DNA from 2 places in the Exiguobacterium sp. s130 genome. Region 1 is predicted to be linked to the other one. Evidence: a T-box and tRNA genes for the amino acid it is inferred to sense, from the RefSeq annotation. Region 1 holds a T-box; the other holds one or more tRNA genes.

Evidence for each region. A T-box is a leader RNA that pairs with one kind of tRNA and senses whether it is charged. The one in region 1 lies ahead of ileS (isoleucine--tRNA ligase), so its partner is inferred to be a tRNA-Ile.
Region 2: it has a tRNA-Ile gene. The T-box ahead of ileS (isoleucine--tRNA ligase) is inferred to sense a tRNA for this amino acid. The anticodon was not compared.

Annotation. Positions count from the first base shown of each region.
Region 1 is NZ_JACSNI010000002.1:608,625-612,046, forward strand. It holds gene ileS (isoleucine--tRNA ligase) at 1-1,427, opposite strand, end outside; T-box leader at 1,484-1,724, opposite strand; gene HZS85_RS07075 (DivIVA domain-containing protein) at 1,725-2,246, opposite strand; gene HZS85_RS07080 (YlmH family RNA-binding protein) at 2,270-3,040, opposite strand; gene HZS85_RS07085 (YggT family protein) at 3,037-3,312, opposite strand; gene HZS85_RS07090 (cell division protein SepF) at 3,315-3,422, opposite strand, start outside.
Region 2 is NZ_JACSNI010000003.1:100,623-104,044, reverse strand. It holds gene HZS85_RS08045 (alpha-amylase) at 1-1,346, opposite strand, end outside; tRNA gene HZS85_RS08040 (tRNA-Ile) at 1,463-1,536, opposite strand; tRNA gene HZS85_RS08035 (tRNA-Met) at 1,548-1,621, opposite strand; gene HZS85_RS08030 (Na/Pi cotransporter family protein) at 1,748-3,391, opposite strand.

The sequences.
Region 1 (3,422 bases):
GTTTCTGGTGTGACGATTTCCGTTCCATCTTCAGCGTAGAAGATTGGAAGTGGAACGCCCCAAGCACGTTGACGGGAGATGACCCAGTCGCCGCGGTCTTTGAACATGTTGTGGAGACGTGTTTCACCCCACTCTGGTACCCACTGGACACCTTTGATCTCATCAAGGATTTCCGCACGGAAGTCTTTGATTGAAGCGAACCACTGTGGCGTTGCCCGGAAGATGACCGGTTTTTTCGTCCGCCAGTCGTGTGGATACGAGTGTTTGATGAATGACAGTTTTAAGAGAGCGCCAGCTTCTTCGAGTGCGAGACCGATTTCTTTGTTCGCATCTTCATAGAACATGCCTTCGAATCCAGGAGCTTCTGCCGTCATGACACCTTTATCGTCAACTGGGCAGAGAACGTCAAGCCCGTATGCTTGACCAATACGGAAGTCATCTTCCCCGTGTCCTGGAGCTGTATGAACGACACCCGTCGCTTCAGCTGTAACGTGGTCGCCAAGCATGACGAGTGATTCACGGTCGTAAAGCGGATGTTTCGCTTTCACGTACTCGAAGTCCGCACCATTGAAGACACGTCCAATTGTCGCGTCTTCCCATCCGAGCGCTTCGATGACTTCTGGAACAAGTGTTTCCGCTACGATATATCCTTTTCCTTGATACTCGATCCGCGCATACGTCAATTCCGCACTGACAGAGATTCCAAGGTTCGCTGGGATCGTCCATGGAGTGGTCGTCCAGATGACGAAATGATCCGTCGGCTCAAGGATGTTTTTTCCATCCATGACTTGGAATGCAACATAGATCGCAGCTGACCGTTTGTCTTGATATTCAATTTCTGCTTCAGCTAGTGCTGATTCAGAAGACGGTGACCAATAGACCGGCTTTTTCCCTTTGTAGATATAGCCTTTGTTCGCCATATCCCCGAACAAACGAATTTGAGCTGCTTCAAATTCTGGTTGAAGCGTGATATATGGATTGTCATAGTCACCAAGAACACCGAGGCGTTTGAATTGATCACGTTGGTGATCGACTTGTTCCAGCGCATACTTCGCACATAACTCACGGAATTCCGCGACCGTCATCGATTTGCGGTCAACACCTGCTTTTTGAAGTGCTGTCTCGATAGGCAAGCCATGTGTGTCCCAACCTGGTACGTAAGGGGACTGGAAGCCATTCATCGATTTGTAACGGACGATGAAGTCTTTTAAAACTTTGTTTAATCCGTGCCCCATGTGGATGTCACCGTTCGCATAAGGAGGACCATCGTGAAGGATGAACGTCGGCTTTCCAGCATTCTTTTCTTGGACCGCAGCATAGAGATTCATCTCTTCCCATCGTGCTTGCATATCTGGCTCACGTTTTGGCAAGTTGCCTCGCATTAAAAACTCCGTTTTCATCATCAATAAGGTTTCTTTGTAATCCATCTGACCATCTCTCACCTTTCGCTTTAAAAGTACAAAAAAACCAAGCTCATCCCTGAGATAGGGACGAGCTTGGCTGAACTCGCGGTACCACCCTACTAATCCTGCTCGTATGTTCGACGACGCAGGACCGCTTAAGAACTCGCTAACGGGAGTGAACCGGCATGACTTACTGTTCGGCGAACGTTCAGTCATACACTCTAAGGGGATATCCCATCTCTTTCGTTGCTCGGGCTTCCACCATTTCCCGATTCGCTGTCAACTGTCCAAGATGCGACGTGTCCTTATCATTGATTTTATTTATACGACATCGTCGTCATTATACGCAACTGCTGGAACATCGTCAAGCGCTCCACGTGAAGAGAAATCAAATGCATCCCAGTCGTGGCTCGTCAATAATTCCATTTGAGCATCGATCAACACTTTGAAGCGATTGCGATAGAGTTCGATTTTCTTACGCATCTGTTCCACTTCGAAGTCCGTCCGTTGTGCCCGGCGTTGTGCCGCATCTTGCAATTGCTCTGCTTCGCGTTCTGCCTGTTTCAAGATCAAGCTTGCTTCTTTTGAAGCATTCGCTTTCACTTCTTCTGCCGCTTCCTGTGCGACAATAATCGATTTATTCAATGTTTCTTCCATCGAACTAAAGTAATCGACACGCGCTTGCATGTTTTGGATGACTTCCTGTTGTTGACGGTTCTCACGTAACAACAACTCAAAATCCTTGATGACCTGATCTAGGAATTCGTTCACTTCATCCTCGTCGTAGCCGCGAAACTTTCGTGTGAACTCCTTATTATGAATATCGAGTGGCGTTAATGGCATGATGAATTCCTCCTCCGCATTTTTTATCCTTTTAAAATACCGTATTGTAGTTTGATTCGATCCCGTTTCGTTGATCCGAGAATCGCAATCAGTTTGACGCGTCCCGTTCCACGTAAGGAAAGCAGATCCCCTTCTTCAAGCATGAAACTCACGTCATCGACTACCTTATAATTCACTTTACTTTCACCCTGTTTAATGAGCGTCTGTGCCTTTTGACGGGAGAAGCCGAGAATTTCACTGACGACAGTATCGAACCGAAGTGAGCTGACGAACCCGAGCGTCTCTTCCCACTCTTGTTCCTTCACTTTCAAGCGATCTTCTGCGTCTACGCGCGAAAGACGAATCTTCGTCTTACCTGCGCGTTCGACGTTTGCTTCGATATATGTCGCAACTTCGTCCGCGACAGCAAATTGCACTTGATCCTGGATGATGACGTCGCCGAACTTGGCACGTTTCAATCCGACGTTCAATAATGTACCGGTGACTTGACGATGAGATAGTTCAACGAATTTAGTAGGATAATGAATGCGATAAATGGAAATGTCAAAGTCATCCGCGTTGTATTCATAATAGTCTGGTGCGAGGATTGCTCGTTTACGTTCGGCGCCTTCGAAACCGCCCTCAAAAAAGAGGGCGCATTTCGAACCGACGAGTTCTTGTGTGATTTGCTGTTCACGAGGGTCTAGAAAATCCGTTAATTTAAACGTATACGTCGCTTCCACGTGATCAATCCAGTTCAAGACCGAATCGACGAATTCCCGCTCGCTTCCACGATAATGATCATATACACTCATACGAAGAAGATAGCTCGGATACCGGATTGTGCCAAGTTCAAGACGAGAAAGGCAACAATCGGCGAGATATCTAGCATGCCTCCGATAGGCGGGATAATACGACGGAAGGGTGCTAGGAATGGCTCGACCAACATCGCGAGCACTTGTCCGAATTTCGAATCACGGGCATTCGGGAACCAAGATAGCAGAATGTACACAATCATGACATAACTATAATATTGTAATAACGTACTTAATGTACGACCAATCGCGTACATCACTTGTGAATCCATACTTACCACCCCTTATGATTAATATCATCTTCTCCTAGAAGATTCGAGATGCTACCAGCCAACTCGACATTGTTTGGAACACAGAGGAGGGTATTCTGACTGATCGTCGT
Region 2 (3,422 bases), on a different contig from region 1:
CATTCTTGACCCGCACGCTCTTCACCGACGAACATGCGTTTCTCGCACATGTCGGCATTCGAAAGCAACACGGCACAACCTGAGTTCTCGATTTCATCGACACCAAGACGGACCCAGCCTACACAGTGCGGATCATCGAAATAATCCTGTTGTTCTCCGTATGCTTTATGATAGCGCGTATAGAGCAGGGCATTGATCATCTCTTTTTTCCCTTCGACAGGGGTCGGTCCTTGGACGCCATAGTAATCCCCATAAAAGACACATGGATATCCGTCCTTACGTAACAAGATCGCTGCATAGGCATGTTGCTTGAACCAGTCATCCACCCAAGATTCTAGCGACTCGCCAGGCTGTGAATCGTGATTGTCGACGAACGTCACGGCATTCGTCGGATGCGACTCGACGAGCGTATCCGCAAACAATGTCGTTAAATCAAATTTTTCCCCCTGCTTGGAAGCTTCATGGAACTTATAATGAAGCGGAACATCAAACAAATCGATCGTGTAGTCGACACTGTCCAGGAAATGACGGCAATCGTCGAGATCTGACTTCCAAAACTCCCCGACCATGTAAAAATCGCCTTCGCTGCTTTCCATCATCGATTTCGCGAATTCACGGACAAATTCATAGTTGATATGCTTGATCGCATCAAGACGGAAGCCTTGGCAATCGATCGTGTCCTTGAACCAGTGTCCCCAACGGATCATCTCTTCCCGTACCGTCGGATGATTGTAGTCGATGTTTGCAAACATGAGATAGTCATAATTGCCGAACTCATCATCTACTTGGTTGTTCCAATCTTTATTGTTTCCGGAAATCTTAAAGATCCCTGTTTTTTCTTCGCGTGCGTCAAAATCCGTTCCATTGAAGAATTCGTGCGTCCAGACGAAATCCGAATACTTTCCATTACGACCTGGGAAAGTAAACTTCGTCCACGCATCGATTTCAAACTCTTCTGAAATTTCTTTTGATCGATCTTCTGGATTGACTTCCACTACTTTAATCGTCTCGAGTTCGTCTGCTGCAGCTTTATGGTTCATGACAACATCCGCATAAACAGCGATATCGTTCTCATGGGCAACTTCGATTGCTTCGACTAGCTCATCTTTTGTGCCATATTTCGTCCGGACCGTTCCTTTTTGATCGAACTCGCCTAAGTCATAGACATCATAGATGCCGTATCCTGTATCTTCATCCGACTGACCTTTCGATGCTGGAGGAATCCACACGGACGTGATGCCGGCAGCACGCAATTCAGGCGCTCGTTCTTTCAAACGTTGCCAGTGCTTTCCATCATTCTCTACATGCCACTCGAAAAACTGCATCATCGTATGGTTACGTTCCATCTCTCTTCGCTCTCCCTTAGTTACTATAGTATGAATATTATTACAATACCTTTACTATTCCCCGAGCGAACAAAAATAAACGCTTCCCGTTTTTCAACGAGAAGCGCTCTACTGAATGGACCCTGCAGGGCTCGAACCTGCGACCGGACGGTTATGAGCCGTCAGCTCTAACCAGCTGAGCTAAGGGTCCTTAAGTAATAGTAGCGGCGGAGGGAGTCGAACCCACGACCTCACGGGTATGAACCGTACGCTCTAGCCAGCTGAGCTACACCGCCATGATGTATGTTTCTTACTCTTATTAGATTACGAGATGTGACGAAACTTGTCAATATGCTATTTCAAAAAAATAAACAGCTGATTTCATTTTTTTCGAAATCAGCTGTTTTAAAATACGTCTACGCTTAGTTCATTAATGCTGTCCGCTGTTCAAGGACGAGATCCGTGATGTTCACAGCGTGATCGCCGATTCGTTCAAGGTTTGAAAGTAAGTCGACGAAGATCATTCCCGCTTGTCCTGTACATTCACCAGCATTCACGCGAAGTACATGATGTTTACGGAATGAACGTTCGAGTGCATCAAGTTTCCCTTCAAGTTCAAGAACTTTTCGTGCCCGCGTGACATCGTCTTCTTCAACGGCGCGAATCGCACAAGCGACGATTTCTTGTGTCAGGACATACATCTCATCGAGCTCTCGCTTCGCAGATGTGGTGAACTGAATCCGGTTGACGATCTGGAAGTCGATTAATTCAACGATATTCTCGACATGATCACCAATCCGCTCAAAGTCATTGACGGCGTGCATCAATAACGAATGATCGTTTGATTCACGTTCTGATAGATCATGTGCCGCCACTTTTACGAGATAACTCGTCACTTCTGTATTCAGGTAGTTGATCGCATATTCAATCTGCTCGGATTCCGAAACATCTTTTTTATCATGCGATTGCGTGTAACGGTGTGCTTTTGCAAGTGCGTCTTTTGAGAACTCACCCATACGCAAAACTTCAAGTTTCGCTTGGTTTAAGGCAAGCGCAGAAGATTGATTTAAGATGTTTTGATCGAGATGACGCGGTTTTGAATCGATCGTCGTATCCGTACCTGGTACGATTTTTTGAACGAGCCATGCGATTTGTGCGATGAACCAACATTGAATCAATGTGTTGACGACATTGAACGTTCCGTGTGCAAAAGCAATTTGCATTTTCGGTTCTAAACCAAGCGCGTCTGTAATCCATGCGATGAAGCTTGAGAACACTGGTAATGCGATCAAGAACAAAATTGTTCCGATGATATTGAAGATGACGTGTGCGGCGGCTGTCCGTTTGGCTGCGATCGACGCACCAAGTGCTGCAAGTACTGCCGTAATCGTTGTTCCAATGTTGTCACCGAACAAGACCGGTAGTGCCGCTTTGATATCGATCATGCCACCAGCATACAACTCCTGTAAGATACCAATCGTCGCAGATGACGACTGAACAAGAACTGTAAAGATAGTTCCGACGAATACACCAAGCAATGGGTTATCCGACATCGAGACAGTCAACTCTCGGAACCAGGCACTTGATTCGAGCGGAGCCATCCCGTCCCCCATCAATGTGAGACCGTAAAACAATGCACCGAAACCAAAGAAAATCTGTCCGATATACTGAACACGTTCTTTATTGAAGAAGAAGATCAAGAAAGCACCAATGGCGATTGCCGGAAGTGCCGCTTCTTTAACGTTGAAGCCGATGATAAAGGCTGTGATCGTCGTACCGATGTTCGCTCCCATGACGACACCAATTGCTTGTCGTAAATTCATCAGACCTGCACTCACGAGTCCGACGACGATGACAGTCGTACCGGATGACGATTGAATCAATATCGTGACGACGATACCTGCTAAGATACCTAATAGTGGATTCGTCGTATACTTATCGAGGATATAACGTAATCGGTCTCCCGCTGTTTTTTGGAGACCATCTCCCATATACTTAATACCGAAAAGGAAAATCCCAAGTCCACCGATGAAGGTAAAAATCATTTCCTGCAAATCATAGTTCATCTTGCCAGCTCCTTTATTTGATGTGGATTGA